Acidithiobacillus ferrooxidans ATCC 23270: one gene and its partners. The protein of the gene in region 1 interacts with the protein of each later gene in a pairwise test. Links are inferred from orthologs where the notes say so. Each region holds a gene or a part of one and is shown in the gene's direction. Other genes may lie near its edges. The genes, in order: AFE_RS02025, glnD and glnL.

Region 1 (9,876 bases):
GGCGCCTTGTCCTGGGCGCGTGAACAATTGGAGAAAGTATCGTGACCATGGCGCATGTTCAGATTCCGGCTCAGGGGAAGCCCATCACCCAGGTGGACGGGGTGCTGCGGGTGCCCGATCAACCGATTATTCCCTTCATCGAGGGTGATGGGATCGGCTGCGATGTCACGCCGGCCATGCGTGGGGTGGTGGATGCCGCGGTGCAGGCCGCTTATGGCGGCCAGCGGCGGATCGCCTGGATGGAGCTTTTTGCCGGGCAGAAGGCGGTGACGCTCTACGGTGCGGGGCAGTATCTTCCCGAAGAAACCATGGCCGCTATCCGCGAGTATAAGATCGCCATCAAGGGGCCGCTGGAAACCCCGGTGGGTGGCGGAATCCGCAGCCTCAATGTGGCGCTGCGCCAGGATCTGGACCTTTACGTCTGCCTGCGGCCGGTGCGTTATTTTGCGGGTACGCCCAGCCCCATGTGCCATCCGGAAAAGGTCGACATGGTCATCTTCCGGGAAAACGCCGAGGACATTTACGCGGGTATCGAGTGGCCGGCGGGCAGTCCGGAAGCCGAAAAAATCATCCGCTTTTTGCAGGAAGAGATGGGGGTCGGCAAAATCCGCTTCCCCGCCAGTTCCGCCATCGGCATCAAGCCGGTGTCGGTGGAGGGTTCGGAGCGTCTGGTGCGCCGCGCCATCCAGTATGCGCTGGAACATGGCAAACCTTCGGTGAGTCTGGTGCACAAGGGCAATATCATGAAGTTCACCGAGGGCGGCTTCCGCGACTGGGGCTACGCCCTGGCCGAGCGGGAGTTCGCCGGACGGGTCTTCACCTGGCGGCAGAAAGCGGCGATTAGCCGGGCGGAGGGCAAGGCGGCGGCGCAGCAGGCCGAGCAGCGGGCCGTCGCCGATGGCAAGCTGATCATCAAGGATGTCATCGCCGACAACTTCCTGCAGCAGATTCTGTTGCGGCCGGAAGATTATTCCGTGGTGGCCACGCTCAACCTCAACGGCGACTATATTTCCGATGCGCTGGCGGCGGAGGTGGGCGGCATCGGCATGGCGCCGGGGGCGAACCTCTCCGATACCCATGCGATTTTTGAGGCCACCCACGGCACGGCGCCGGACATCGCCGGGCAGGGCAGGGCCAATCCCAGTTCGCTGATCTTGTCGGCGGTGATGATGCTGGAGCATCTGGGTTGGGGTGAGGCGGCGACGCGCATCATGGCGGCCGTGAACGCGGCCATCGCCGGCGGCGAAGTGACCGGTGATCTGGCGGCGTTGCGCGGTGACGTGCCTGCCCTCGGTACCGCGGAGTTCAGTGCGGCGCTGATGCGTCGTTTGTGAGGAAACATCATGAATTTGCATGAGTATCAGGCCAAGCGCCTGCTCGCCGAGGAAGGGGTGCCGGTGCCTCGCGCCATTCCCGCCTTCTCGGTACGGGAGGCCGTCAATCAGGCCCGTGAACTGGGTGGTCCGGCCTGGGTCGTCAAAGCACAGGTGCATGCCGGTGGACGCGGCAAGGCCGGTGGCGTGCGGATGGTGGACAGCATTGCCCAGGTGGAAAAGGCGGCGCAGGAGTTGCTGGGCAAACCGCTGGTCACGGCGCAGACCGGTCCGCAGGGGCAGCACGTAGCGGCTTTGCTGATCGAGGAGCCCAGTCGCATCGCCCGCGAGCTTTATCTGGCCTTGATGGTGGACCGGGGGCAGGCGCGGATCACCTTTCTGGCGACCCGTGAAGGCGGTGTGGACATCGAGGAGCTGGCGGCCTCCCGGCCCGAGGCCCTGCACCGGGTCGTGGTCGAGCCCAGTACGGGTTTTCTGCCTTTTCAGGCGCGCCAGCTCGGTTTCCAGTTCGGACTGGACGCCGGCCAGGTGCAGCAACTCACGCGCATCATGCAGGGCATGTATCGCCTGGCGCAACGGCTCGATGCCCTGATGGTGGAAATCAATCCCCTCGCCATCACCGCCGAAGGCAGGCTGCTGGCCCTGGATGCCAAGGTGGTGATGGACGACAACGCCCTGTACCGCCACCCCGAGTCTGATGAACTTTTTGACTCCACCCAGCAGGACGGGCGCGAGATTACGGCGCGGCAGTTCGGACTGAATTACATCTCCCTGGAAGGCAATATCGGCTGCATGGTCAACGGGGCCGGGCTGGCCATGGCGACCATGGACCTGATCAAGCTGCACGGCGGCGAGCCCGCCAACTTTCTGGATGTGGGCGGGGGCGCGGCCGCGGACAAGGTCAACCAGGCCTTCAAACTCATCCTCTCGGACACCCGGGTGAAGGCCATACTGGTCAATATCTTCGGGGGCATCACCCGCTGTGATCTGCTGGCGGAGGGCATCATCCAGGCGGCGGCGGAGGTGGGTCTTCACCTGCCGGTGGTGGTGCGTCTGGAGGGCACCCGGAAGGAGGAGGGCATGGCGTTGTTGCGCGAGAGCGGACTGTCCCTGATCACCGCCGATGGTCTCACCGACGCGGCGATGAAGGCCGTGGCGGCGGCCCAAGGCTGACGTGTCCATCAATATCTTCTGGTTGCAGCGTCTGTGGCCGGTGCTGCGCAATTCCGGCCCGCTGATTTCGCGTCTGGCCGACGCCTATGTGAAGCGCGGCGCGGATCAGAAAAGCGCCGAGGTGATGGCGGAAATGGCCGTGCTGCTCGATCAGATCCTCGACGAGCGGCTCAAGTCCGTGGCGCAGGCGGGCGATGTGCAGGCACTGCAGCAGGATCTGGCGGCCTTGCGGTCCGAGGTCGCCAAAATTCATCCGGCGCCCCGGCGCAATCCCTATGTGCTTCTCCTGCTTCTGGGAGAGGTGTTGATCGTTGTTCTTCTTATCGTGATTCTGGTGCGTCTATGAGCATATTGCTGTCCCGCGACACCCGTGTGATTTGCCAGGGCTTTACCGGCAAGCAGGGGACATTTCACTCGCAGCAGGCCGTGGCTTACGGCACTCGCATGGTGGGCGGCGTGACCCCCGGCAAGGGCGGCAGCCGCCATCTCGATCTGCCGGTGTTTGATACGGTGGCTGACGCCGTGCAGGACACCGGGGCCGAGGCCAGTGTGATCTATGTACCCTCACCCTTTGCCGCTGACGCCATTATCGAGGCGGCTGCCGCCGGTATCCAGCTCATCGTCTGCATCACCGAAGGCATTCCGGTGCATGACATGCTGATGGTCAAGCATTATCTGGCAGGCACGGCGGTACGGCTCATCGGTCCTAACTGCCCGGGGATCATCACGCCCGGACAGTCCAAGATCGGAATCATGCCCGGTGCCATTCACCAGCCCGGACGGGTAGGCATTGTCTCCCGCTCCGGCACCCTCACCTATGAAGCGGTGGAACAGACCACCCGTTTGGGTTTGGGACAGAGTACCTGCGTGGGTATCGGCGGCGATCCGCTGATCGGTATGAGCTTCATCGAGGTCTTGGCGCTTTTTGAGGCGGACCCGCAGACCGAGGTGATCGTCATGGTGGGCGAGATCGGCGGACGCATGGAGGAAGACGCGGCGGGCTTCATCCAGGCGCATGTCCGTAAGCCGGTGGTGGCTTTCGTTGCCGGCTCCACGGCACCCAGGGGCAAGCGCATGGGCCACGCGGGGGCGATCATCGATGGCGGTGCAGGAACGGCGGCGGCCAAATATGCGGTACTGGAAGCGGCGGGCGTCCATTGTGTGCATTCCCCCGCCGATTTGGGCACCCGGGCCGCCGAGGTACTGGGGCGCTGATGCGTATCGCCCTGGCGCAGGTCAACTGCCGGGTCGGCGATGTGGCGGGCAACGCCGATCGTCTGCTGGCCGCCGCCGCCGAGGCGCAGGCGGCTGGCGCCGATCTGCTGCTGACGCCGGAGCTGGCGCTCAGTGGTTACCCTCCCGAAGATCTGCTCCTGCGTAGCGACTTCCTGCAGGACTGCGATGCCGCCATGCAGCGTCTCGCGGCGGCAGCGCCCCTGCCCATGCTGGTGGGCCACCCCCGGCGGGTGCAGGAGCAGCTCTACAACAGCGCCGGTCTGCTGCGTGGGGGTCGTGCCGAGGCCTTTTACCACAAGCATTGTTTGCCGAATTACGCGGTATTCGATGAGGTGCGCTATTTCACGCCGGGGGCGCAGTCGCTGGTGTTCACCTGTGCCGGGATCCGCTGCGGCGTGGCCATCTGCGAAGATGTCTGGTGCGGGCCGGGAGTGGCGCAGGCGGCCCAGGCGCAGGGTGCCGAGTTGCTGCTGGTGCTCAACGCCTCGCCCTATCATCTGAACAAGCAGCGCGTCCGCGAGGATGAGGTGGGCGCCCTGGCGGCCCGCTGTCATCTGCCCATCGTCTATGTGAACCTGGTGGGGGGGCAGGATGAACTGGTCTTCGATGGTCAGTCCTTCGCCGCCGACCGGAACGGGCTGCTGGCCCTGCGCGCCGCCCGCTGCGCCGAAGCGCTGGTGCTGCTGGATGTGGACCGGGATGACGCCGGCATCCGTCTGCAGGCGGACCGGCCATTGCAACCGGTGCCCGACGAGAGCGCGGAAGTCTACGATGTGCTGCGTCTGGGTGTACACGATTATGTGGAAAAAAACGGCTTTCCCGGCGCGGTGCTGGGCCTGTCCGGCGGGGTGGACTCGGCGCTGACCCTGGCGGTGGCGGTGGACGCCCTCGGGGCGGAGCGGGTTCACGCCTTGATCATGCCCTCCCGCTATACGGCGGAGATGAGCATCGCGGACGCCGTGGCCGAGGCCCGGAGCCTGGGGGTGCGCACCGACATCGTCTCCATCGAGGGGCTGTTCCATAGTTATCTGGAGACATTGGCGCCTCTGTTCGCCGGGCGTGCGGCCGACACCACGGAGGAGAATCTGCAGGCGCGCATCCGCGCCGCGTTGCTCATGGCCTATTCCAACAAGTTCGGCCATCTGCTGCTGACCACGGGCAACAAGAGCGAAATCGCCGTCGGCTACGCAACCCTGTATGGTGACATGGCCGGCGGTTTTGCGGTCATCAAGGATTGCCCCAAGACGCTGGTCTATCGCCTCGCCCGCTATCGCAACAGCCTGGGTCCGGTGATCCCGGAGCGGGTGCTGACCCGGCCACCGTCGGCGGAACTGGCGCCGGACCAGCGTGATCAGGACAGTCTGCCGCCTTATGAGGTGCTGGATGCCATCATCGCCGCCTACGTGGAAGAAGACCATAGTGCCGTGGACCTCATCGCCGCCGGTTTTCCGGCGGAAACGGTGATGCGGGTGCTGCGCCTCATCGACCGCGCTGAATATAAACGGCGTCAGGCTGCGCCCGGGGTGCGGATCAGCGCCCGCGCATTCGGCAAGGATCGGCGTTATCCTATCACCAATGGCTACCATTCCTGGGAAGCTGTGTTGTCTGCGCGAGGAGTTGTGCTATGAAGAAGATTGAGGCGATCATCAAGCCGTTCAAACTGGATGATGTGCGCGAGGCCCTTCAGGAGTTGGGGCTGGCCGGCATGACGGTTACCGAGGTCAAGGGTTTCGGCCGTCAGAAGGGGCATACGGAGCTTTATCGCGGCGCCGAGTATGTGGTGGACTTCCTGCCCAAGCTCAAGCTGGAGGTGGTGGTCAGCGACGAGATGGCGGATCGCGCCATCGAAGCCATCGAACAGGCAGCGCGGACCGGCAAGATCGGTGACGGCAAGATTTTCGTGGGTTCGGTGGAGCGGGTGATCCGCATCCGTACCGGAGAAGAGGGCGACGAGGCTGTCTGACCAGGGCGAGGGCGGCAATCGCCCCCAACTGGGTCACCCGGGCTTGGCGCTGCTGCCGAGACCGGCAAGATACTTGCTTCCGGGGTAGTTGTAGGCAAGCACCGCGACGGTGGTCTGCGCCAGTTGCGGCAGGTCCAGGTGCCGGTAGTCCCGTGTCAGATAGTAGAGCGCCTCTTCCCGTGCGGTGCTCAACTGGTAGCGGGTGATCACTGTATTGCAGCGGTTTGCCGAGGCGACATAGGCGTGACGCACATAATAGAACTTGCAGATATCCAGATTGCGCTGGCCAAGGATGTTGATGATCTTGGCCATGCGCAGGCGGGCGTCGGCGGCGTAAACGCTGTGCGGCCAGCGTTTGGCCAGCGTGTCGAGGGTGCTGAAGGCCTCCTCGGCGGGCCGGGGATTTTCCTGCGCGCCCTGAATGGCCTGATAATAGGCGATGCCTTTCAGATACCACGCGTAATCCACATAGGGATTGGCCGGGTGCAGCTTGATGAAGCGTTCGGCCGCTGCCGCTGCCGCCTCGGAATCTCCGCGCTGGTAATAACTATAGGCCGTATCCAGTTGCGCCTGTTCAGCGTAGGGGCCGTAGGGGTAGCGGGTCTCCAGATCTTCAAAAAGCTTGATGGCGGCGGCGTAGTCGCCGCGATCCATGGCGTGTTTGGCGGGCTGAAACAGCGCCCGGGCGGATTCGTGGCTGACGGCAGAGTTGTCAGGGTTGTTCGGAGTGCTGGCGCAACCGGCGATCAGGGCGGCACAGCATAGGGACATCAGTATGCGTTTGCTCATGAAGGACAATAGTCTATAGTGGCGAGCCATGAGCGACGATAGTACGGGACTTCCCATGATTTTGCCAGAGGAGCAGGCCGGCGAGCGCCTCGACACGGTGTTGAGCCAGTTGCTGCCGGAAACCAGCCGCAGTCGTATCCAGGCCCTGCTGCGCGATGGCCGGATTCTGGTGGATGGCACGCCCGAAAAGCCCAGTGCGCGGGTGCGCGGCGGTGAGCAGGTGATGGTCGACTGGCCGCAGATCGAACCCAGCAACTGGCTGGCCGAGGGCCTGCCCCTGCATATTCTGCACGAAGACGCGGATATTCTTGTTTTGCACAAGCCGGCGGGGCAGCTTACCCACCCCGGCGCCGGTCATGCCGACGGCACGCTGGTCAACGGCGTGCTGGCCCATGTGCCGGAGAACGCCTATCTGCCCCGCGGCGGAATCGTCCATCGGCTGGACAAGGACACGACCGGTCTGCTGGTGGTGGCAAAAACGGAAATGGCGCGGCAGTCGCTGATCGATCAGCTCGGTGACCATACCATGCACCGCGAGTATCTCGCGCTGGTGACGGGAGCGATGACGGGAGGTGGCCGGGTGGACGCGCCCATCGGCCGGCACGCTCAGGATCGTCTGCGGATGACGGTGCGTGATGACGGCCGACCGGCGCAGACCGACTATCGGCTGGTGGAGCGCTTCCCCCGTCACAGCTATCTGCGCCTGCGCCTGGCGACGGGCCGCACCCATCAGATTCGTGTGCATATGACGCATATCGGCCACCCGCTGGTGGGCGACCCGGTCTATGGAGGGCGGATGACGGTGCCGAAAGGACTGGATGAGGCTGGGCTGGCCCGCTGGCGGCAGTTCCGTCGCCAGGCGTTGCATGCCTGGCGCCTGCGTCTTTACCATCCCGCAAGCGGAGAACTGATGACCTGGGAAAGCCCGCTGCCCGACGACATGACCGAATTGCTGGCGCTGCTGCGCCATGCGCGTGATGGTGACTGACGAGGCCGGTTATTGGGTGCCGGACTGGCCCGCGCCCCAGGGGGTGCGCGGCGCCGTCACTCTGCGCGGTGGCGGAGTCAGCCGGGGAGCCTACGCCTCCTTCAATCTTGGTGATCATGTGGGCGATGCACCGGAGGCGGTGGCAGGGAATCGGGAACGGCTGCGGGCCGTGCTGAAATTGCCCGGGGAGCCCTGCTGGCTGCGGCAGGTGCATGGCACGGAGGTCGCCACCCTGTCAGCGGCGCCAGCCAGTATCCCGGAGGCGGATGGCGCGGTCACCGGCACGCCGGGTGTGGTGCTGGCGGTGCTCACGGCCGATTGCCTGCCGGTCCTGGCCTGCAGCCGGGATGGCCGGCAGGTCGGCGTTTTTCACGCCGGCTGGCGGGGGCTGCTGGCGGGTATCCTGGAACGCGGCGTGGCTGCCATGCAGGTGGCACCGGAGGAGATTCTGATATACTTGGGACCGGCCATCGGGCCCGAGCATTTCGAGGTCGGTCCGGAAGTCCGGGCGGCTTTTCTGGCGGCGGACGCCGGAGCGGCAGGGGCCTTTCGCCGCGGGCCCGGCGATCGTTGGCTGGCAAATATTTATGAACTGGCGCGGCGGCGTTTACGGGGAGCCGGTGTACGGGCCATTTTTGGCGGTGATCAGTGTACGGTGGCGGACCCCGCGCGTTATTTTTCTTATCGGCGCGATGGCGTTACCGGGCGCATGGCTTCTCTGATCTGGAAGGAGGGCGGTTAGCATGGCGGCTTTGCAATATGCGGAAACGGTGCAGCGGATCACGGATACGGCGCGGATCGCCGCCACGCTGGCGCCCCTGGGCGTTACCTTGCAGGCGATTCCGGTGACCGGGGCGGGGGTCGCGGCGCTGCTGACCGAGCTGCAACCCGATCCGGAGGCACAGGCGGCGTTGCTGACGGCCCTGGATGACGTCTTCCGGCGTTTGCAGCGGGAGAGGGGCTATCAGGAGCGGGATCTGGTGGTGTTGTATCCCGGGCATCCGCAGTTGGCGGAGCTCACCGCCCGTTTCCATCGCGTGCATACCCATGACGATGAAGAGGTGCGCTATATCGTGGACGGGGAAGGCGTTTTCGGCTTCGTTCTGGAAGACGGCGCGCAAGTCGAGCTGACCGTGCATGCAGGGGATTATGTCCATATCCCGGCGGGGGTGGAGCACTGGTTTCGTCTCACGGATGCGCAACGGATCAAGGCGGTGCGCTACTTCAGCGCGCGCGGCGGCTGGACACCGCATTATACCGATCGCGCCATGCGGTCTTTCCCCAACCCATGACGGCGTTCATTGAGGTCGATTACCGGTTTCCCGCCGGGGTGGACGCCCGCTCACAGGCGCAGGCCATCGCCATCGGTCAGACGGCCGGAAGCTGGGATGCACACTTTCAGCACCGGGAGGCGCAGTTGCGCGGCCATCTGGGGAAGGTGGCCGCCATTACCGAACTGGCGGACGGGTGCCATCAGGCCACGGTGCGCTTCCCCGCCGCCAATGTGGATGGCCGCCTCGGCAGCCTGCTCACCATGATTTTCGGCAAATATTCCCTGGCGGGTCCTGCCAAGGTGACGGCAATCCGTTTGCCGGAGCACTTCGGACGCTTGCCGCGCTTCGGGCTGGAGGGCATCCGCGCACGATTGGGGGTGCAGGAACGGCCCTTGGTCATGGCCATTTTCAAGCCGGCGTTGGGGCTGACGGCTGGGGACCACGCCGAAATTCTGGCAAAGGTTGCCGTTGCCGGGCTGGATATCATCAAGGATGACGAAATCCTCCCGGACCTGCCGATGGCGGCGGCCCTGGCGCGCTGGGAGGCTTGTGCACCGGTGATCGAGGCGCGGCGGGATCAGACGGGCCGTGATCTGCTCTACGCGGTGAATCTCTCGGGGGATGCACGCCAGGTGCAAACACTCGCGCTGCAACTGGTGGCCGCCGGCGCCAATGCGCTGCTCCTGAACGTGCTGGCATATGGTTTCCCGGTACTGGAGGCGCTGGTCGCCGATCCGGACATCGACGTGCCGATCTTCGCCCATCCGTCTCTGGCGGGTGCCTGGTGCGGCGCGCCGGATTACGGGTTTTCCTATGGGGCTCTGCTCGGTACGTTGATGGCCTATGGGGGGGCCGATGCGGTGCTCTATCCGGCGCAGTACGGCAGCCTGCCCTTCGCCGCGGCGGACGAATGGGCCATCGTCGAAGCGCTGCGGGCGCGGGGCGTAGCACCGGTGCCTTCATCGGGCGTGCATCCCGGCATGGTCGGGCGCATCCTCGACGACTATGGCGCGGAGGTCATTCTCAATGCGGGGACCGGGATCATGGACCATCCCCAGGGCCCCGCCAGCGGCGTGCTGGCCTTTCGCGAAGCCATCGAGCGCTGGCAGAACGCAGCAC
Region 2 (10,027 bases), 470 kb from region 1 along the record:
AGTCATGAGCGGGTGGATGTCCTGCTCAGTTCCGAAGGCCGGCCGCCCTGCTACGTAGAGGTAAAATCCTGCACCCTGCTGGAGGAAGACGGTGTGATCCGCTTCCCCGATGCCGTCAGCAGCCGCGCCCTGCGTCATCTGGGGGCATTGACGGAGGTGGTCCGCGGCGGCGGGCGCGCGGTGATGCTTTTCCTGATCGGCCGGGAAGACGGTCGGGGTTTTGCGCCCGCAGACGCCATTGATCCGGCCTATGGGAAGGCACTGCGCCGGGCACGCACCGACGGTGTGGAAATTCTGGCCTACCGGACCCGCCTCAGTCCTGATAAAATAAGCCTCAGTGTGGCGGAACCGCTTCTCTTTTAGCCGCATCAGGAGAACAGCATGTTACAACGCAGCAAAACGTCCCCCCAGGGCAGCATCAAGACCGCAGAAGAAGTGGAAAAAATGCGGGTGGCGGGCCGGCTCACGGCCATGGTGCTGAAGATGATCGGTCCCCACGTCAAAGCCGGCGTTACCACCGATGAACTGGACCGCATCTGCCACGACTATATCGTCAACGATCTGCAGGGCATTCCCGCACCGCTCCACTATCAGCCCAGCCCGGAATATCCGCCCTTTCCCAAATCCGTCTGCATCTCTCTCAACCATGTGATCTGTCACGGCATTCCCGGCGAGCGCGTCATCAGGGATGGCGACATGCTCAACATCGACGTCACGGTTATCAAGGATGGCTATCACGGAGACAGCAGCAAAATGTTCACCGTCGGAGAGGTGCCGTTGCGTTCGCGTCGGGTGATGGAAGTGGCTCATGAAGCCATGGTGCGTGGCATTCAGCAGGTGCGGCCCGGCGCAACCCTGGGCGATATCGGCCATGCCATACAGTCCTACGCCGAGGCGCAGCACTGTTCCATCGTCCGGGAGTTCTGCGGGCACGGCATCGGCCGCAAATTCCACGATGAGCCGCAGGTGCTGCATTATGGCAATCCCGGTGAAGGCATTGAACTGGTGCCGGGCATGACCTTTACCATCGAACCCATGGTCAATGCCGGCAAACGCTACATCAAGGCCCTGCCCGACGGCTGGACCATCGTTACCAAGGATCACAGTGCTTCCGCCCAGTGGGAGCATACCATTCTGGTCACCGATGATGGTTACGAAATACTGACCCAACTGCCCGGCGACCCCGTCTGAGCATGACGATCCACCCCGCGCAGTCCCGGACGCCTGCTGCGTTGGGCGAAGTTCGGGGGTCTTCGCCAGCCGCCACTTCGCCACAGCAGAGTGCCAGCGCTCTGCTCCACCAGCGCAGCCGCGCGGTGGACAGTACCCTGCGCAGGCTCTGGCAGAGCACATCGGGTGCAGATGCGGCGACGGCGCAAGAACTCACCCTGGCGGCCGTAGGCGGTTACGGGCGCGGCACCCTCTTCCCCCACTCCGACATCGACCTCCTGATTCTGACCCCGCCGACGCTCACGACGGTACAAAAGGGCTTCATCGAAGGCTTCCTGACCAGCCTCTGGGACCTGCAGATGCAGGTGGGGCACAGTGTCCGCAGCGTGGACGAATGCCTGCAGGAGGCGCGTCAGGATCTGGGTATCGCCACCACCCTGCTGGAATCCCGTTATCTGGCCGGATCGCACCCATTATTGCAACAACTGAGCGACGCGTTACGGGAAAATCCCCCCTGGCCTTCCCCGCTTTTTTTCGCCGCCAAACTGGCGGAGCAGGAAAACCGTCACGCCCGCTGCAGCGACACTGCTTTTCACCTCGAACCCAACCTCAAGGAAGGTCCCGGTGCGCTACGCAATATCCATCACCTGCAATGGCTCGCGGCCAGTGTTTTCGGGGAGGGCAGTCTGCGTCGCCTGCGCGATGAGGACATCATTACCGGCGAGGAATATCGTCAGCTCCTGCGCGCCCAGGCCCTGCTCTCCCGCCTGCGGATCGCCCTGCACCTCGCCACCGGACGCCACGAAGACCGTCTGCGCCTCGATCTGCAGGTACCTCTGGCACGGCAACTGGGCTACACCGACCGACCGGGACGTACCGCCGTCGAACAATTGATGCAGAAACTCTATCGCGCCTTCGCCGATATTCTGCGTATCGCCGCCATTGCCCAGGAGAACATCGCGCAGCATCTGGCCGCACGCACCCCAGCGCTGGAGGTTACCGACCAGCGGGCCACCCTGTCCCGGCCCACGCTGCATCGCGATGATATACAACTGCTCCGGCACATTCTGGGCCTGTTCCGTAGCCTGGTGGAAGACCCGCGGCGGCGCACCCTCGACGCACAGACGCAACGCCATCTGTACGCCTTGCGGAACGCCGTTCACCCGCGGGATCTGGACCATGATCCCGTCGCGCAGGAGCAGCTTCTCGCCATTCTCGCCCAGCCCGACGGCGCCTATCGCAGCCTCGCCATGATGCAGCAATGTGGCCTGCTGGCACGCATACTCCCCGCCTTTGGACGTATCACCGGACGTATTCAGCACGATCTCTTCCATGCGTATACCGTCGACCAGCATACTCTTTTTCTGCTCCGCAACCTCGGACAGATCTGGACTGGCGAGGCACCACTCCTGCCCGTCGCCGAGGCCGCCCGGCGGCAGGTGGAAAAACCGGAGTTACTGGTGCTGGCCGGTCTCTTCCACGATATCGGCAAAGGCCGCGGCGGCGATCACTCCAAAATCGGTGCTCAGGAAGCCCGGCGTTTTGCCCGGCGTCTACGATTGTCGCCCTGCGATACAGACCTGGTCGTCTGGCTGGTGGAACAACATCTGCGAATGTCCGCCGTTTCCCAGCGCCGCGACCTCGAAGACCCTCAGGTCATCCGCGACTTTGCCCATCTGGTCGGGGATGAACGCCATCTTGCCTATCTGCTGCTCCTCACCGTGGCCGACATGCGTGCCACCAACCCGGAACTCTGGAATGACTGGAAGGGACTGCTGCTCAGTACACTATATCGGGCGACGGCCACGGAACTTCAGCGGGAAGACCGCCAGACCCGGGATCTTCCGCAGATCATCTCCGATAAACAGCAGGCTGTTCTGCAGAAAATCGCCAGTACCGACCACTCACGTGTACACACCCTCTGGCAGCAGCTTTCGGGCCCGTATTTTCTGCGTTACACAGCAGACGAACTACTCTGGCATTGCCGGGAGATACTTGCCCACAAAAGCCGGAAAGCATTGGTCGCGGTGCGGCCCCACGCGCCCGAGGGCAGTGAAGTCCTGATTTACGGCCCGGACCGACCGGGACTTTTCCAGCAGATTACCGGTGCCCTCGATCGGCAATCCCTGAACATCATCGACGCCCGGATCGATACCAGCGAGGATGGTCGCGCCATCGACACCTTCCTGGTCATCGACAACAGCCACGCCTTCGCCCACAGCGCCCAGGCCCATGCCGATCTGGCTGCCGAACTCCGCGCGGTTCTTGAAGGGGAAGCCGTGCGCAAACCACGTTTTGGGTTGCGCCATTGCGATCCGCGCCACCGGTTCTTTGCACACGTTCCCGCCGAGATCCGCGTGGACAATGGCGTCCTGCCCCGCTACACCCTGCTGGAAGTCCGCGCTGCAGATCACCTCGGCCTGCTCTATCAGGTCGGCGAGACGCTCCGCGCATTGCAGCTCAACATCCACGGCGCCAAAGTCTCCACCTTCGGTGAACGAGTGGAAGACACCTTTTTCATTCTCAACGAACGGGGGCGCAAACTGACCGAAACCCAGGTCGGCGCGCTGATTCATGCCTTGAGCGACATTTTGAATGGTGAACCCGCTTAAACGATGAATTGCCCCCTTCTCCTACGACAGGCGCAAACCCATGTGGTCATTCCTTCTCCCTGACGCCCGGCGGCGGCGCGACCGCGCCCTGGGCCTCGCCGGTGTCCTGCGCAGCGCCCTGCTGGTGCAAGACATCGCGCGTAATGGCGCACAACCCGGAGACCTGCTGCAGACCTGCATCAGGAGCGTTCTGGCGCTGGACAGCAAGGACAGCCTGCGTGCCCTGGGCGATATCGACAGCCTGCGTCACTCTCTGGCGCTGCTCTGCCCGCTGCTGCAACGCGGCCCCGGCAACGCCCGGGAGGCCGAACTGCTGCGCTACAGCATGGCGCTGACCACCCTCGGCAAGCGCCTCCTCAAAAACGCCTCGGCCACCCGGCGCGTCCAGGAAGGCGTCGAGCAGGCCCAACGCCAGATCGCCCACTTTGCTGATCCGATGCAGCGCAGCATCGTTGCCGGGCTCGCCCAGACGTACACCGAGGCCATCGGCATTCTCCGCCCGCGCATCATCGTCAGCGGAGAGAGCCGTTTCCTGAGCGACCCGGACGATGCCGCACGCATCCGCACCCTCCTCCTCAGCGGCATCCGTGCGGCCGTTCTGTGGCGGCAGGCGGGCGGCCGTCTGCCCGCCACCATTCTCGAGCGACGCGCGCTCTGTCAGGAAGCGGAAGAATTACTCGCCACCCATCCTCAGCTTACTCGATGATCACCCTCGATCGAGGGCATCCCGGCGCTTGACGAGCACGTGCATATCCTCCAAAAACCACGCACAGACCGATGCGGCAAAGCTGAACAGCGCTGCGATCAAAAAGTCCGCATGCAGCGTCTGGACGATCAGGGCAGGCGCCCCCTCCTGGGCATAACCGTGAGATCCCCCCGCCAAAAAGGCAGAAAACACCGCGCCGAAAGCCGCAACCCCCAGAGTGCCGCCCATGGAACGGAACAGGGTGACGGTTGACGTCGCCACCCCCAGGTGGCGGTGCGGCACCGCAAGCTGGGCAGAGAGCACCAAGACCTGCATGGTCGTGCCCAGCCCCAGTCCCAGCAGCACCAGTACCGCGTCGATGCGCCACATGGGCGTATGCTGCCCGAGCATGGAAAGCAGCCCAAGCGCTAGGGTGATGAGCAGGGCGCCGGCGATGGGAAACTCCCGATAACGCTGAGTCCGGCTGATCCGGCGCCCGGTCAGCACCGACATTGCCAACATGCCCAGGAGCAAAAATAGCAGTTCCAGACCGGAGGCAGTCGGCGAGAAACCACGCACATCCTGCAAATAAATGGGCAGAAAGCTGACGGAACCGAGCATCGCCACCCCGACAAAAAAAGAGATGATTACACTCAGCGAAAAAGTTCTGAAACGAAAAAAAGCGAGCGGCAACAGAGGTTCCGGATGATGCCGCTCGATCCGTATAAATCCGCCGAACGCGCTCAGCCCCGCGGCGAGAAGAAGCCATGGTCCGGCGGAATCCCAGGGCAACACCGTCCCGGACACGCTGGCAAATAACACCAGGGCGCTCAGGCTGGTGGTCAGCAGGACCGTTCCCGGTACATCCATCCGCACCTTTTCGGCCGTTTTCGGTCTGGGAAAGGCGAAGCCGATGACGAAAAAGGAAAATATACCGATGGGCACATTGATATAGAATATCCAACGCCAGCCCATGGTCTCCACGATAAAGCCACCGAGAAAGGGCCCGACCAAGGTCGCGAGACCAAAAGCGGCGCCCACCAGCCCCTGATAACGGCTGCGCTGGGTGATGGGAATGAAGTCCGAGATGGAGGCGATGGCGGTCACCAGCAAACCGCCACCGCCAATCCCCTGCAAGGCCCGGAACACCATCAGCTCGTCAATGGTTTGCGCCTGGCCGGACAAAACCGATCCTGCCAAAAACAGCAACACTGCCGATTGCAGGAGATACTTGCGCCCCAGAAGATCCCCCAGTTTACCGTATACCGGCAAACAGACGGTGGAGGTCAGCAGATAAGCGGTCACGATCCAGGGTAGTTTGGCCAGGCCATGGAGATCGCGGGCGATGGTCGGCAGGGCGGTGGAGACCACGGTCTGGTCCATCGCCGCCAAAAAAATGGACGACAGGATGGCGAAGAAAATGACTTTTGCCGGCCAGTCCAGACGAAAAGTAGATGCGGAAACGGGCGTTGATGAGGATGTCAATGTATGCCACGCGCAAAACCGATGGCCACCATGATCAGCATGACCGCGATGTAAATACGCAGCCCCCAGAAGGCTACCTGTATCCATCCCCGGATCGGCGCACGGGTCAGCGGTTTGGGCTCCTGATGGACTTCATCTTCCAGAAACGCCAGAAATTCCGGTGTCGCCGCGGAATGAAAGTCTTCTTTAGAATGCATACAAAGCTCCTCAGGCGGACGGGAAGACGACGGTATAGCCATAAACGGCATTGGCCAGAATAAGGAAACCAACGATGGCGAATGCTGAATAATTTTGCCAGCGCCGGTTCACATAGCTCCCCATGATCTCGCGATCATTCAGCAGCATGAGCAAAAACAACATCGCCGCAGGCATGAATATGGAAGCGATTACCTGTACGGTCAGGTTCAGAAAACCCAGTGGGATTTGAGGAATCAGCACCACCAGAGCAGCCATCCCGGCGCTCAGGATACCGGACAGATAAAAGGGCAAGGCCCGTTGCGGCCGAAGGTTCAGACTTCGGGGCAGCTTGAGTGCCTCGCCCACCGCCCAGGAAGTACTTGCCGTAATGGCAATGGCCGCAATCAGCCCCGACTCGACGAGGCCCAGAGCGAACAATGCGGTCCCGACACTACCGAGGCTGCTCTCTCGTAACAGATGGAGGATCGCCTGGATGTCAAACTGGGCGGTATTGAGGTGCCCATACGCCAGAGTACCCGTCAAAATGACGATGGCAATGGCGATGATACCCATGGAAAGGCTTCCGAAGGCGGTATCGGCCTGGCCACTGGGGATGTCATTGACCGTAAGGCCCTTGTCGACCACCGAGGACTGCTGAAAAAAGAGCATCCACGGCGCGATCGTCGTTCCGAGATTGGCGAGTACGACATAGGTAAAGGCGCCTACCGCAGTCCCCACCGGAATGTGCCAGTTGCCCACCGCAGCAATAACCTGGCCCCAGTCCGGGTGCGCCGCGATAGCCAGGGGCACAAATACGATATTGCCCGCGGCAATCCACAATGCCAGCCGCTCCCAGGTGTTATAATGCAGAAAGATCATGGTCCCGGCGAGAAAGGTCCAGGCCACAGCGACCGAAAGAACCGGCGGCACAGAAAACACGCTCATACCGACCCGGATACCGATAAACTCCGTCACCAGGGTCAGGATATTCGCCACCGTCAGATCCAGCAGCGAAAACACCCCCCAGAAAGCGCCATAACGCCCCCAGATCATCTCGGCATGTCCCCGGTGAGTCACCGCGCCAAGACGCACGGTCATCTCCTGCACCACATAGGCCACCGGGATCATGAGCAGCAGGAAGGGAACGAAGAAACCGATACCATACATCGCTCCGGTCTGGGCATAGGTAATCACGCCTCCGGCATCGTTGTCGGCGATCATCACCAGGATACCCGGCCCGATCAGGCTCAAAAACAGCGTCAGCCTCCGCCACCAGGAGGGATGATGGCGGAGTTGATAAATCCGCCAGCGATCCTTGATGCGCTCCCGCACGTCCTCGGGCAATTGCTGCAACACATCCGCCTCGCTGGAGGCTCCGTGAAGTTCTGGTATGACGGACATCGTTCCCCTCCTGAGTGGGCGTTTTATAAGCTGGCCGACCGGTCAGGTCAATATGCCCGAGATCACCACCATGGGCAAGGTCGCCCAGGGAGGAAAAAGACGGAGCTGAGGGTATAAAGGGGGCTCGTGCCGATATCCCCGAAGAACATAACAGAATTGCGCGGATTATATCTGAGCAGGTTTCCTGAAGATATGGGCCTGCCGTGTGACTGCTAGGCAGAATTGCGGCGATAGAGGATAATTGCGGCGCCGCAGGGCCTTCCGGTTCCCTACGCCAACCATTCCAGTGAAAAGGACAAAATCCATGAGCGAATCTCTGCACACCCATGCCCCGCACGAAGAAGCCGCTCATGTGGCTGCCGAACCCCCCGCCCACAAGCATTCCCTCAGTCAGTGGGTGGCCATCTTCACCGCGCTGCTGGCCACCATCGGCGCGGTTGTCAGTTATCAGGGGACTCATCTGATGAACGAGGTGTTGCTGGCCAAGAACGAGGCGGTGCTGGAGAAAGCCAAGGCGACGGACCAGTGGAACTACTACCAGGCCATCAGCACCAAAGAGCACCTCATGCAACTGGCTGTGGATCTGACTCCGCAGAATCAGGCAGGGCCTTACCAGAAGGAAATCATCAAATATACGGGCCAGAAAAAGACCGTTCAGGCCGAAGCCCGGCAACTGGAGCAACTTTCCACAGCGGCCAATATGCGTTCGGAGCAATTGAACAAACCACATAACGATATGGCCATTGCGATGATCTTTTTACAAATCGCCATCTCACTGGCCTCTATCACGGCCTTGACTGGAAGGGTCTGGCTTTTCGGCATGGCCATGCTCAGTGCTCTGGGCGGGGTCGGACTTTGGCTTGTCGCCCTGGGTATGAGCTGACGTTGTCCACGATGCTCCCGCAGCCGGAATGGTATACATGGTACGGGTGGAATGACCGCATCTTTCTGGCGGTGAATCACCTGAGTGATACGCCGATGCTTTCAGCGGCCATGGAGATGGTATCGTGGGTTGCCCAGCCTGCTTATTTTCCCGTCTGGATGGCCCTGCTCGTGGTGATCTTCCGGCTAAGGCCCCTGACGCTGCCCTTTGCTGTTGTCTGGGATTTCGCCGTCGGTGAGTTGGCCGTGTGGCTGATCGTCGTGGCGCTCAAATCAGGGCTCGCTTATCCCCGCCCCGTGGTTGCACTTGGGTCTCTGTCGGTACATGTGGTGGGAAGGCCGGAATATTGGCACAGCTTTCCCTCCGGCCATGCGGCAATGGCCTTTCTGCTCGTCGGCAGCCTGCTCCTGGGAAAGGCCTCCAAAATCCTGTGGATACCCGCTGCGGTGTATGCGGTGCTGGTGGCATGGTCACGCATGGCGGTCGGCGCACATTTCCCCGCCGATGTGCTTGGCGGCGCCCTGATCGGTATGTTCAGCGCTGCGCTGGCCGCTCTGCTGCAACGGCTGACCGCCCCTACAGGTCATTCCCAAGACCGGGAAGGACGGCGATAGCGAACCGGGGATCAACGCGCAATCTGCGCCAACTGTGCATTGTTGATCTTCACCCTGGCATGTTCCCGCAAGTCCTTCAGATAGGCGGTCGACAGTAGACGGCCCCTTTGCTCCTCCAGAAGAGGCACGAATTTGCGCCGTCACTTTGGGATTTATGGCCGCTGCGGCAGGGGCAGTTACGCGTGTAACGGCAAAAATCTGGTAGCCCGACGACGTCTTCACCATATCCATGGAGGGGACACCGCCAACCGGTGCGGGCGCCGTGAAAGCCGCCTCCAACACCGCTTTATCCAACCCCAGCGCATTACGTATGGTTACATCGCGGTACGCATGCAGCGGATAGGCGCCATGGTCTGTCAGCATGTTCATATCTTTCGCCTGACGCGCCGCGGTCAGCAATGCCTGCGCTTTCTTCTGGGCCAGTTGCTCCGCCTTTTCCGTGCTTAGTTTTGCCGTAATGGCTCCTGCGACGGCACTCAGGGGTTGGACACTACCTGGCGTATAGTGAAGCAGATGCACCGCCAGCAAATCCCCGTTCGCCAAGGTGAGCGCCGTGCTATTTTTTCCGGCGAGCACCGCCTTGCTAAACGCCAGATCAAGCGCTTTGGCGTCGGAAAAAGGTCCTTTGGTAAGCACCTGGCCAGCGGTAAGTACGCCACTTTCCTGAACCGTCAGGCCATAGGCTTTGGCAACCGCGTTCAACCCATCGGGGCTGCTGAACAGGCGATCCTTGAAATTCTCCACTTGGGCCTGGAAGGCGTTTTCAGCAGAACTATTAACAGCAACAGCGGGATGTGGGGTCGCTACAGGGGGAGAACTGACCGCCGGGCTGGTCGGAGCGCCACTCTTGGCGACAAAATCCTTCGGCCCCAGCACCACATACTGTACCTGCACCTGCGCCGGCAACCGGAATTGATCCATGTGGGCATGGTAGTAATCGGCCACCTGGGTAGCCGTTGGCCTGGCGGCCGCAGCAAAGTCGCTATCCCGGATATCTACC
Region 3 (9,714 bases), 2.2 Mb from region 1 along the record:
GCGAGCCGCGAGCCCCATGTGGCGGAGTACCTGCACCATCAGCCAGGCGCTGTCGCGGCAGGAGCCACTGGCCTTTTTCAGGGTCTCCTCCGGTGTCTGCACCCCGGCCTCCATTCGCAGGGTATAGCCGATCTGTCCCTGGAGGCGTTGATTGATGGCCACGAGAAAATCCACGGTACGCTGGCGCTGGCGGTGGATATCGAGCAGAAAACGCCGTAGCAACGGGCCGGCCTCTTCCTGTTCCAGGTAGGGTGCGAGTTCCTTGCGGAGGATGGGATCATAGGGGAAAGGCCAGTGTTCGGCCTCGGGCTCTATAAAGAAATCAAAAGGGTCGATCACGGTCAAATCGGCGATGACCTCTACCTCCACCTTCAGCGAGCGCGCGCGCTCGGGAAAGACCAGGCGCGCCTGGTAGTTGCCGAATGGGTCCTGTTGCCAGTTGAGAAAATGCCTGGCCGGTTCGACATGGAGCGAGTAGGCCAGGATCGGGGTGCGACAATGGGGCGCAGGGCGCAGGCGCAGCACATGGGGGTGGATATCCACCAGCCGGTCAAAGTCATACACGGTCTGGTGTCGCAGTACGACATGGATGCCCATGATGATTTCCTCCGAAGTGGGTGGGTGCCGCGTCTGCGGTCAGGCCTGCGCGGCATTCAGGAGCAGCCCGCTCGGCACTCCGTCGAAACCGGTATCATCCCGGGCAAAATAGGTGCCATGAATCGTGCGGTGCACCATGGCGAGATCTTTTTGTGCCTGATCCAGATATTCGTGGAGCAGGTCCGGGCGCAAATTCGCCAGTTTCAGGGCATCCAGGCGCCGCCGCGCGCGGCGCACGGCCTCGGCGGGGATGCCTGCATTGGGCAGATAGGCGAGCGCCACCTCCATCTCCCCCAGGCAGTACTTCATGCTGCGCGGAAACTTGTTATCCTTGAGCAGATAGTCTACCACCTGATTGCTGCGCACCTGTACCGAGACATGACGGCGGTACATCTCAAAGGCGCTGAGCGCACGCAACACGCCCAGCCAGAGGCTGCTGGTGGTCGTTTTCTGTAGCCCCTGGTCCTGGGGCAGGATCACGGCGCTGGTCACGTCGACGATGCGGGTGGTCATGTCGGCGCGTTCCATGTTGCGGCCCAGCTTGATGAACTGGTACACGTTGTCCTGGCTCATGCTGCTGATGAGCAGCCCCACCAGGGCGTGGCGTCGGGAAATGACCTCGTTGAGAAAGGCATAACGTGCATGACGGCTGTCTGAACTGGTGCCGGCATGTTCGCGGACGAAGAGGAAGAGGGTGTTCAGGCGCTCCCAGAACTCCGCGGGAAGCAGGTCGCGGAAGGTGCGGCAATTCTCCCGGGCCTGATGGATGGCGGCCATCACCGAGTTGGGGTTGCGCTCGTCGGCAATGAGAAACCGCATGATGCGGCCTTCCTCCGGCGTGCCGTAGTGCTCCATGTAGAGTTTGGCGTCGCCCGTCACCTGCAAGAGAATGTCCCAGCCGAACTCGGCGCCCTGGGGCAGGTCGAGCAGCAGCAGTGTGGTGGCGTTGATCAGTCTGGCCATGTCTTCGGTCCGCTCCAGATAGCGGGCCATCCAGTACAGGTTTTCAGCTACGCGCGAAAGCATGGGGCCTCCTCATCGACAATCCAGGTGTCTTTGCTGCCGCCGCCCTGGGAGCTGTTCACCACCAGCGACCCCGGTTGCATGGCCACCCGGGTCAGGCCACCGGTGGTCACATACAGCTTGTCCGCCTGCAGGATAAAGGGACGCAGGTCGAGATGGCGGGCTTCCAGATGGTCTTCCACCAGGGTTGGCGCGGTGGAAAGATTCAAGGTGGGCTGGGCGATATAATTACGCGGGTTGGCGGCGATCAGTTCCGCGAAGCGCCCACGCTCTTCGGATGTGGCGCGCGGTCCGATGAGCATGCCGTAACCGCCTGACTCGTTGGCCGGCTTGACCACCAGTTCGTGCAGGTGACTCAGTACATAATCGCGGTCTGCCTCGCGCATGCACAAGTAGGTCGGCACGTTGGGCAGGATGGGTTCGGCGCCCAGATAGTAGCGGATGATGTCGGGCACGAAGGCGTATACCACCTTGTCATCGGCGACGCCGGCACCGGGTGCGTTGGCAATGGCGACCGTGCCGCGTCGCCAGGCGCGCAGCAATCCGGGAATACCCAGAGCGGAATCGGTGAAGAAGACCTCGGGGTCCATATATTCGTCGTCGATGCGGCGGTAGATCACATCCACCCGCTGTGGGCCGGAGATGGTCCGGAGATAGACGATATCGTCCCTGCTGACGAAGAAATCCGCGCCCTCCGCCAGATAAGCCCCCATTTGCTGCGCCAGATAACTGTGCTCGAAGTAGGCCGAGTTGTAGATGCCCGGGGTAAGCACGGCGACCACGGGCCGCTCACCCTCGCGTGGCGACAGTGCGGCCAGGGTGTCGTAGAGCCGGTTGGGGTAGTCGTCCACGGGCAGGATAGTCGAGGACTTGAATAGTTCAGGAAAGAGCCGCTTCATGATCTGTCGATTTTCCAGCATGTAGGAGACGCCGGAGGGAACCCGCAGGTTGTCCTCCAGAACATAGACCGTGCCGTCCGCATCGCGGACCAGATCGCTCCCACAGATGTGTGCCCAGACTCCGAAAGGTGGATGCACGCCGCGGCAGGCCTCCCGGAAATTGCGGGAACTGGCCAGGACCTCGGCCGGGAAAACACCGTCCACAACGATACGCTGTGCGTTATAGATGTCGTCGATAAAGAGGTTGAGGGCTTGTAAACGCTGCTTGAGCCCTTCTTCGATGCGCATCCACTCTCGCCGGGAGAGGATGCGGGGAATGATATCAAAGGGCCAGGCGCGGTCGATGTCGCCCGCCTCGCTGTACACCGTGAAGGTGATGCCCATGGCGAGGATGGCGGCATCTGCGGCCTGTCGGCGGGCACGCAGTTCACTGCTGTCCAGGGTGCTGAGGTAGTCAAACAGGGGGGCTGCGGGCAGACGTGGTACCGCACCTTCGCCTACCAGCTCATCGTAACCCTTCTGCTGTTGATAATGCTTGCTCAGCCAATCCATAAACCGGTTCTCCTCTTCGCGTGATGCACGCTCACGCTTTTGAATAAGGCGGTGAGACGACGTCCTCGTTCCGATGCCGGATCGGGCTGTGCTGTGGTCGCTGGAGTGATATCAGCAAAGATTATGCCAGATGCCGGCTGGGCGATCGCCTCCTTCTCCGGTCACCAGTCATCGCATTTCCTGCAGTTCGTGGTCCCTGGATGTCGATTGCACCTGAATGGCCGGATTTCCGGCGGGGCCGCGTCGCAGTAAAGAAGAGATATGCACCAATACGGTGCGCTTGGCTCAGCCGTAGTGCAGGGTTGATTTCGTCCGTCAACGGCCGCCGTTTTCTGTCTCTTCCGTGAGATTCGTGGCCGCACTTTCCCAGGCAAAGCGCGGCAGGTCATCCAACGCCCGTAGCAACCCCTGGCTCCAGCGTTCACCGATGCTGCGGTAAAAAGGATCTTCTTCGGAAAAGGCCAGGTAGCGCCCTACCTGCAGGCTGTTGGCGCGGTAAATGAGCAGTTCCACCGGAGGACCTACGGTGACATTGCTGCGCATGGTGGAATTCATGGAGACCAGCGCACAGCGTGCCGCAGCCTCCAGCGAGAGGTCGGGCCTGACTACGCGGTCCAGGATCGGTTTGCCGTACTTGATTTCGCCGATTTGCAGAAAGGGATGGTCCGACGATTCATGGATATAGTTGCCTTGTGGATAGATCATATAGGTGGCTGGCATCTCTGCCCCGATCTGCCCACCGAGTATGAAGGTCGCCTCGAAATTGGTGTTGGCGGTATCGCGGTTGGCTTGGTTGCGCTGCACCTCGGCATTGATGAGGCCGACATAATCCGCCGCCTCCGCCATGCTGCCCAGATTGAGCAGATGGATTTCGGCGTCCTGGTCGATATCTTGCTGCATCCGCTTGACCACGCCCTGGGTGGTCGCCAGATTGCCCGCTGAAAGCAGGCAGAGAAAACGATCCCCGGGCCAGCAGAAGTGATGCATTTTCGAGTAGATGCTGACATTGTCGGTGCCCGCGTTGGTCCGCGAGTCTGAGCAGAAAACCAGACCCCCGGTGACGTGGGTGGTGAGGCAATAGGTCATGGAGTATTCCTGTGAGCCCGACGACATGGATGGATGATAGTCGCCGAAAATACCGTCCTTGGGAAGCCCGACCAAGAGGTCGGCCGGCAATGGCGCTAGGCGCCTCGTCCATAATGCACTATTATGGTGCATCATATGCGTCTGCAACCGGCTGCCGCACGATAAGGGCATGCCTGGTGTTTGCGTCGGGGATGCGGAAGCATGTCCATGGTATGCCGGGTGCAGGGGGCTGTGTTCCTGACGGTCTGGTGCGCTTTTTGCTTTACTGAGCACGGAGCCTGTTTGGTGAATCATAAGATCGGAGCTTGCATGGCGCGCCGCAAAAACATAACCACCCTGCCCGCGGAGAATATGGTGCTGGACGCCCTGGAATCAGCGGTACTGGTTCTGGGAGCGGATTACCATATCCGATATATGAATCCCGCCGCCGAGAATCTGCTGCGCATCAGCCAGCACCAGGCATTGGGGCAATATTTGCCGGCGCTGTGCAGCGTCGTTGGCGAAGAGCGATTTGCCACACTTTTCGTGGATACCATCGCGGCGAACACGGCAACGCTGCGTAGAGCCCTGCCCCTGGCGCTGAGTGAGGGCGGCGGCGCCGTGGTGGATTTGGTGGTGACACCGGCACCAACCGACGGCCTCATTATTGAAATGCGGCCCATGGAACTGCCGGCGCGGCACGCCGAGGAGGAAATGCAGGACCGCATTTACGGGGCAGCGCAGGAGATGCTGCGCGGCCTCGCCCACGAAATCAAAAATCCCCTCGGCGGTTTGCGCGGGGCTGCGCAACTCCTGGATCGCGAGTTGCAACGCCCGGAACTGAAAGATTACACCCGCGTCATTCTCCATGAGGTGGATCGTCTGCATCATCTGGTGGATCGCCTCCAGGGACCCCGTAGCCGCCCGGTTTTTGCCGAGGTGAATATCCATCAGGTGCTGGAGCACGTGCGTCGTCTGCTGAATGCGGAATTGCCCACCGGTATTGCCGTGCGTTTCGACTACGACCCCTCCATTCCCGACCTTATGGCGGACCAGGAGCAACTGGTGCAAGTTTTTCTGAATCTGATGCGCAATGCCCAACAGGCGCTGGACCGCCACGGTGCAATTCTGATCCGTACCCGGGTCGAACGCTACGTTACCCTGCTGCACCACAAGTTCCGCCTGGCGCTGCGTGTGGATGTAGTCGACAACGGCCCGGGAATCTCCCCGGATCTGCTGCCACGGATCTTTTTGCCCCTGGTCACCAGTCGTGCCGAGGGTATGGGAATGGGGCTCGCCATCGTACAGGGACTGGTGCGCGGGCATGGCGGCGTGGTCCACTGCCATTCACAACCGGGAGAAACGGTATTTTCCGTTTCTCTGCCCCTGTCACCGCACCGGGAGGCATCCGCATGACACAAGTCTGGATTATCGATGACGACCCTTCCATTCGCTGGGTTTTGGAGAAGGCGTTGACTCAGGCCGATATCCTGGTGCGCAGCTTTGCAGACGCCGACAGCGCGCTGCGGGCCTTGGGGCGTGAGCAGCCAGGGGCCGTTGTCACCGATCTGCGTATGCCCGGCCTGGACGGATTGGCGTTTCTGCGCGAAGTTCAGTCGCGCTGGCCAAAACTGCCGGTGATCGTGATGACGGCGCACTCTGATCTCGACAATGCCGTCGCCGCTTTTCAAAGTGGGGCCTTTGAGTATCTGCCCAAGCCGTTTGACATGGACGAGGCGGTTACGCTGGTGCAGCGCGCCCTCGGCAGCCGGGCTGGACCGGGCGCGGCGGGTGTGGAGGAGAGCGATCCGGCGGAAATGATCGGTGAGGCTCCGGCCATGCAAGAGGTGTTTCGTGCCATCGGGCGTCTGTCGCGCTCACAGATCAATGTGCTGATTACCGGCGAATCGGGATCCGGCAAGGAACTGGTGGCCAGTGCACTGCACCGGCACAGCCCCCGTGCGCGCGGACCTTTCATTGCCATCAACACGGCGGCCATTCCCGCCGAGTTGCTGGAATCGGAACTTTTCGGCCATGAAAAGGGCGCTTTTACCGGGGCGGTGCAGACTCGGCAGGGGCGCTTCGAGCAGGCCTCCGGGGGAACCCTCTTTCTGGATGAAATCGGCGATATGCCGGCCGCCCTGCAAACGCGCCTGCTGCGGGTGCTTTCCGACGGCACTTTCTATCGGGTCGGTGGCCACGCGCCCCAGCGTGCGGACGTCCGCGTCCTCGCCGCGACCCACCAGAACCTCGAAGCCAAGGTGCGCGATGGCAGCTTCCGGGAAGATCTCTACCACCGTCTCAACGTCATCCATATCCATCTTCCGCCCATACGCGAGCGGCGTGAGGACATTCCGCGTCTGGCCCGCCATTTTCTCCGTCGTAGCGCGGAGCAACTGGATGTCGAGCGGCGAATATTGAGCCCGGAGGCGGAGTCCGCCTTCATGAACTGGCATTGGCCCGGCAATGTGCGCCAATTGGAAAACGTCTGTCGCTGGATTACGGTGATGGCACCCACCCGCGAGGTCCAGGTGACGGATTTGCCGCCGGAAATGGCCGCATCGCCGATGTCCGCCATGATGCCGGATCCGAACACCCAGGATTGGCGCCTGCTGCTGGGGGCGGTGGTGCGGCAGCGTCTCGCTGGCGGTGAAGAAGCCTTGCTGGACAAGATTCAGCCGCTGTTCGAACGCTGTCTGCTGGAAGCGGCCCTGCAACATACCCGTGGCCATAAGCAGAGCGCCGCGCACAAACTCGGGTGGGGGCGCAATACGCTCACCCGCAAGCTGAAAGAGTTGGGCATGGCGGAGGATACGTAAGGCGTCGGTTCTGGCGAATCCCGGGCTTTCGACTAAAACCCCCTTGTATGTGGTTATAAAGGGTATGCTTGGTCGCGCTTGGGGTGTCTATGCAAGGTGTAATGTTACTGTTGGAAATCGTTGTCGTCCTGCTGCTACTGGTGGAGGTTTTCATTCGTCTGAGGGCACGGCGCCGCCGTTTACAGAACAAAAGCAGCGCGCCAGTCTCCTCAGCAGCGCGTTCGGCACCCGCCACAGACGTGCTGCAGATTCGACCCGAAGTGTCCGGCGTAAATGCTGTTGTCCCACCCGTAACCACTACCGGTGGCGCCGAGCAGCAAGCGCTCAGCATTGACGACCTCCTCAATGAAGCGACCATTTACCTGGAGTATGGCCACTATGCGCAGGCCGCGACCGTGTTGCGCTGGTATGTGGATATCAACCCGCATGTGACCAAACCCATCAACATGCTCCTGGATGCCTATCTTGCCATGGCCGATATCGACAGCTATGCCGACCTGCTCGAAAGTCTGGGAGAAAAGCCGGGGGCTGCCCCCATGGACGAGTCCTGGTGGCGGGAACGGGTAAATACCGGTCTGAGTCAGGATCCCGGCAATCTTGAACTCCTCGTGCTTGCCGAGAAAGTGGGCATGGCCATCCCTCTTCCGCAAGTGCGAACTCCGGATGCCGTCATGACCGCGGAGATGGCGCTGGCCCTGGTGTCCCGCAACCACGATCCGGCCTACGGCATGGCGATCCTGTGGCGGGCTATCGCCCATGAACCGCGGCGACTGCCGTTGTATGCCGAACTTCTGCGCATAACCTACCAGCAACGCCGTATCGAGGATTATATCAATACCCTGATTCTGCTCTTCCTGGCGGTGGGCAGTGGTGGCAAAACCTTGCGTGAACGCATGTTGCGGGCAGGTGAAGACCTCGGCCCGCACCTCCTGTGGGATACCCTTGCACAATGGAATGGCGACCCGGAAGTATTGAGACGATTGGCCAGATCACGCCAACTGGAGATTCCGGTCGGGTTGTCCGGCGCTGCGGCACAAGGCGGATGACCGCGCTTGACAAGCTTGTGCCGCGCTAACGACAATCGCCTGCAATCAACGGCTCCGCACCATACCGGTGTGTGGCGGGTGCTGAGGCAGACAGGGAGCAGCAAGGGCATGAATCTGGAGGAAGTCAACCGCCTCGTACGGGCCGATATGGCGGCGGTGAACAGCGTTATCCAGGAACAATTGCGTTCGGGGGTGCCGACCATTCCGGCCATGGGGACTTACCTGATCAATGCCGGCGGCAAAAGGCTGCGGCCCATTGTTCTGCTGCTCGCCGCACGCATGGGTGGTGAGCGTGGTCCGCGTCCGATCTCTCTGGCGGCTGTTGTCGAGTTTATCCATACGGCGACGCTGCTGCATGATGACGTAGTCGATGGTTCCGAACTGCGGCGCAGCAATGCGACTGCCAATCAACGCTGGGGCAACGCCGCCGCCGTACTCGTCGGGGATTTTCTTTACGCCCGATCCTTCGAGATGATGGTACAGGACGGTGATATGCGTATCCTCGCCACCATGGCGGAGGCCACCAGCGTTATTGCCCAGGGAGAGGTTGCGCAACTGGAGAATGCCAACGATCCCGATCTGAGTCCTGAGGCGTACTTCGCGGTCATAGAAGCCAAGACCGCCAAGCTCTTCGAGGCCGCCGCCCGTATCGGGGCGCTGGTAAACGAACTGGATGCCGCTGCGGAGAAGGCCTTGGCGCAATACGGCTCGCTGCTCGGCATCGCCTTTCAGTTGATGGATGATGCCTTGGATTACTCCACCAGCGCCGAGAAAATGGGCAAAAACCGGGGCGACGATCTGGCGGAAGGCAAGGCAACCCTGCCCTATATCCACGCCATGCAGCATGCCACGGCGGCGGAGCAGGCCATTTTGCGTGAAGCACTGAGCGGCAATGCGCCAGCCGTCTTTGGAACGGTCTGGGAAATCATTGCCAGAACAGGGTCAATTGATTACACTTTGCGCGTCGCGAAGGAAAAGGCGGATCAGGCCATTGCTTGTCTGTCCGGGTTTCCGGCAGGTATGGAGAAGGAAGCTCTGGCTTTTTTGGCGGCATTTGCCGTGCGGCGTGATTTTTGAAGTATGTCATCGGGGCGTGGCTCAGCCTGGTAGAGCGCCGCCTTCGGGAGGCGGATGTCGGAGGTTCGAATCCTCTCGCCCCGACCAATTGAGGAAAGGCCCGCATTGTCGGGCCTTTTTCATAAGGACTTGGCGGTCGTCGAGTCTGTTTTTGTGGCGGATCCGCGGAGGGCATGGCGCTGTCAGTCCGCACCACACGGGTACCTGTATTTATGCTGAAGTGGCTGATTCTAATGGCGTTTGTGGCGCTGCTGTGGTATGGCCGGCGGCACCGCCGCCCCCGGGCACCTCGGATAGATCGACTGGTGCGATGCGCGCGCTGCAATCGGCATCTGCCACTACAGGAAGCGGTCCGCCGGGCTGACGGCGATTTCTGTTGCCCACAACATGCCGGAGATGATCAGTGAATCCTGCCGTACCCTCATATCGGGTCGGGCTCTATGCGGCCTTTCCCCTGATCGCCTATTTTCTTTCCTGGTATTACAACGGTCAGATGATCCCGCTGCTGGCAGTCACCAGCATGGTTTTGATGGTCTGGGGTGCCCTGGTCTGGTGGCCGCGCCTGGGGGAGGGACTGGCCTGGCCGCGGGGGTTTTTGCCGATCTTCATGCTGCTCTGGCTGCTGTGGTTTGGCCT

What was found.
Region 2: the proteins of AFE_RS02025 (region 1) and glnD interact in binary tests that used the Escherichia coli proteins (3 or more experiments, as listed by UniProt). The link is inferred for Acidithiobacillus ferrooxidans ATCC 23270 from one-to-one orthologs.
Region 3: the proteins of AFE_RS02025 (region 1) and glnL interact in binary tests that used the Escherichia coli proteins (3 or more experiments, as listed by UniProt). The link is inferred for Acidithiobacillus ferrooxidans ATCC 23270 from one-to-one orthologs.

Annotation. Positions count from the first base shown.
Region 1 is NC_011761.1:368,301-378,176, forward strand. Bases 4,038-7,036 are described here. They hold AFE_RS02025 (P-II family nitrogen regulator), read left to right. Parts: upstream 4,038-5,367; coding sequence 5,368-5,706; downstream 5,707-7,036. Other genes in these bases: AFE_RS02020 (NAD+ synthase), read left to right, coding at 4,038-5,371; AFE_RS02030 (outer membrane protein assembly factor BamD), read right to left, coding at 5,740-6,495; rluD (23S rRNA pseudouridine(1911/1915/1917) synthase RluD), read left to right, coding at 6,524-7,036. In the rest of the region: AFE_RS01995 (aconitate hydratase), read left to right, coding at 1-45; icd (NADP-dependent isocitrate dehydrogenase), read left to right, coding at 48-1,334; sucC (ADP-forming succinate--CoA ligase subunit beta), read left to right, coding at 1,344-2,507; AFE_RS02010 (hypothetical protein), read left to right, coding at 2,509-2,853; sucD (succinate--CoA ligase subunit alpha), read left to right, coding at 2,850-3,722; more of AFE_RS02020, read left to right, coding at 3,722-4,037; more of rluD, read left to right, coding at 7,037-7,483; peptidoglycan editing factor PgeF, read left to right, coding at 7,473-8,225; AFE_RS02045 (1,2-dihydroxy-3-keto-5-methylthiopentene dioxygenase), read left to right, coding at 8,227-8,775; AFE_RS02050 (RuBisCO large subunit C-terminal-like domain-containing protein), read left to right, coding at 8,772-9,876. UniProt on the Escherichia coli protein: P-II indirectly controls the transcription of the glutamine synthetase gene (glnA). P-II prevents NR-II-catalyzed conversion of NR-I to NR-I-phosphate, the transcriptional activator of GlnA. When P-II is uridylylated to P-II-UMP, these events are reversed.
Region 2 is NC_011761.1:831,835-841,861, reverse strand. Bases 838-3,987 are described here. They hold glnD ([protein-PII] uridylyltransferase), read left to right. Parts: upstream 838-1,193; coding sequence 1,194-3,782; downstream 3,783-3,987. Other genes in these bases: hflD (high frequency lysogenization protein HflD), read left to right, coding at 3,823-3,987; map (type I methionyl aminopeptidase), read left to right, coding at 838-1,191. Outside these bases: DNA/RNA nuclease SfsA, read left to right, coding at 1-363; more of map, read left to right, coding at 382-837; more of hflD, read left to right, coding at 3,988-4,488; AFE_RS04325 (MDR family MFS transporter), read right to left, coding at 4,489-5,952; AFE_RS04320 (hypothetical protein), read right to left, coding at 5,949-6,149; AFE_RS04315 (NRAMP family divalent metal transporter), read right to left, coding at 6,160-7,530; AFE_RS04310 (DUF4337 domain-containing protein), read left to right, coding at 7,835-8,413; AFE_RS04305 (phosphatase PAP2 family protein), read left to right, coding at 8,425-9,027.
Region 3 is NC_011761.1:2,574,464-2,584,177, reverse strand. The notes cover bases 3,673-6,509. They hold glnL (nitrogen regulation protein NR(II)), read left to right. Parts: upstream 3,673-4,466; coding sequence 4,467-5,552; downstream 5,553-6,509. Other genes in these bases: ntrC (nitrogen regulation protein NR(I)), read left to right, coding at 5,549-6,509; AFE_RS13320 (20S proteasome subunits A and B), read right to left, coding at 3,673-4,157. Also shown: AFE_RS13335 (transglutaminase family protein), read right to left, coding at 1-597; AFE_RS13330 (alpha-E domain-containing protein), read right to left, coding at 637-1,623; AFE_RS13325 (circularly permuted type 2 ATP-grasp protein), read right to left, coding at 1,608-3,071; more of AFE_RS13320, read right to left, coding at 3,387-3,672; more of ntrC, read left to right, coding at 6,510-6,955; AFE_RS13305 (tetratricopeptide repeat protein), read left to right, coding at 7,057-8,001; AFE_RS13300 (polyprenyl synthetase family protein), read left to right, coding at 8,110-9,078; AFE_RS13290 (O-antigen ligase family protein), read left to right, coding at 9,482-9,714.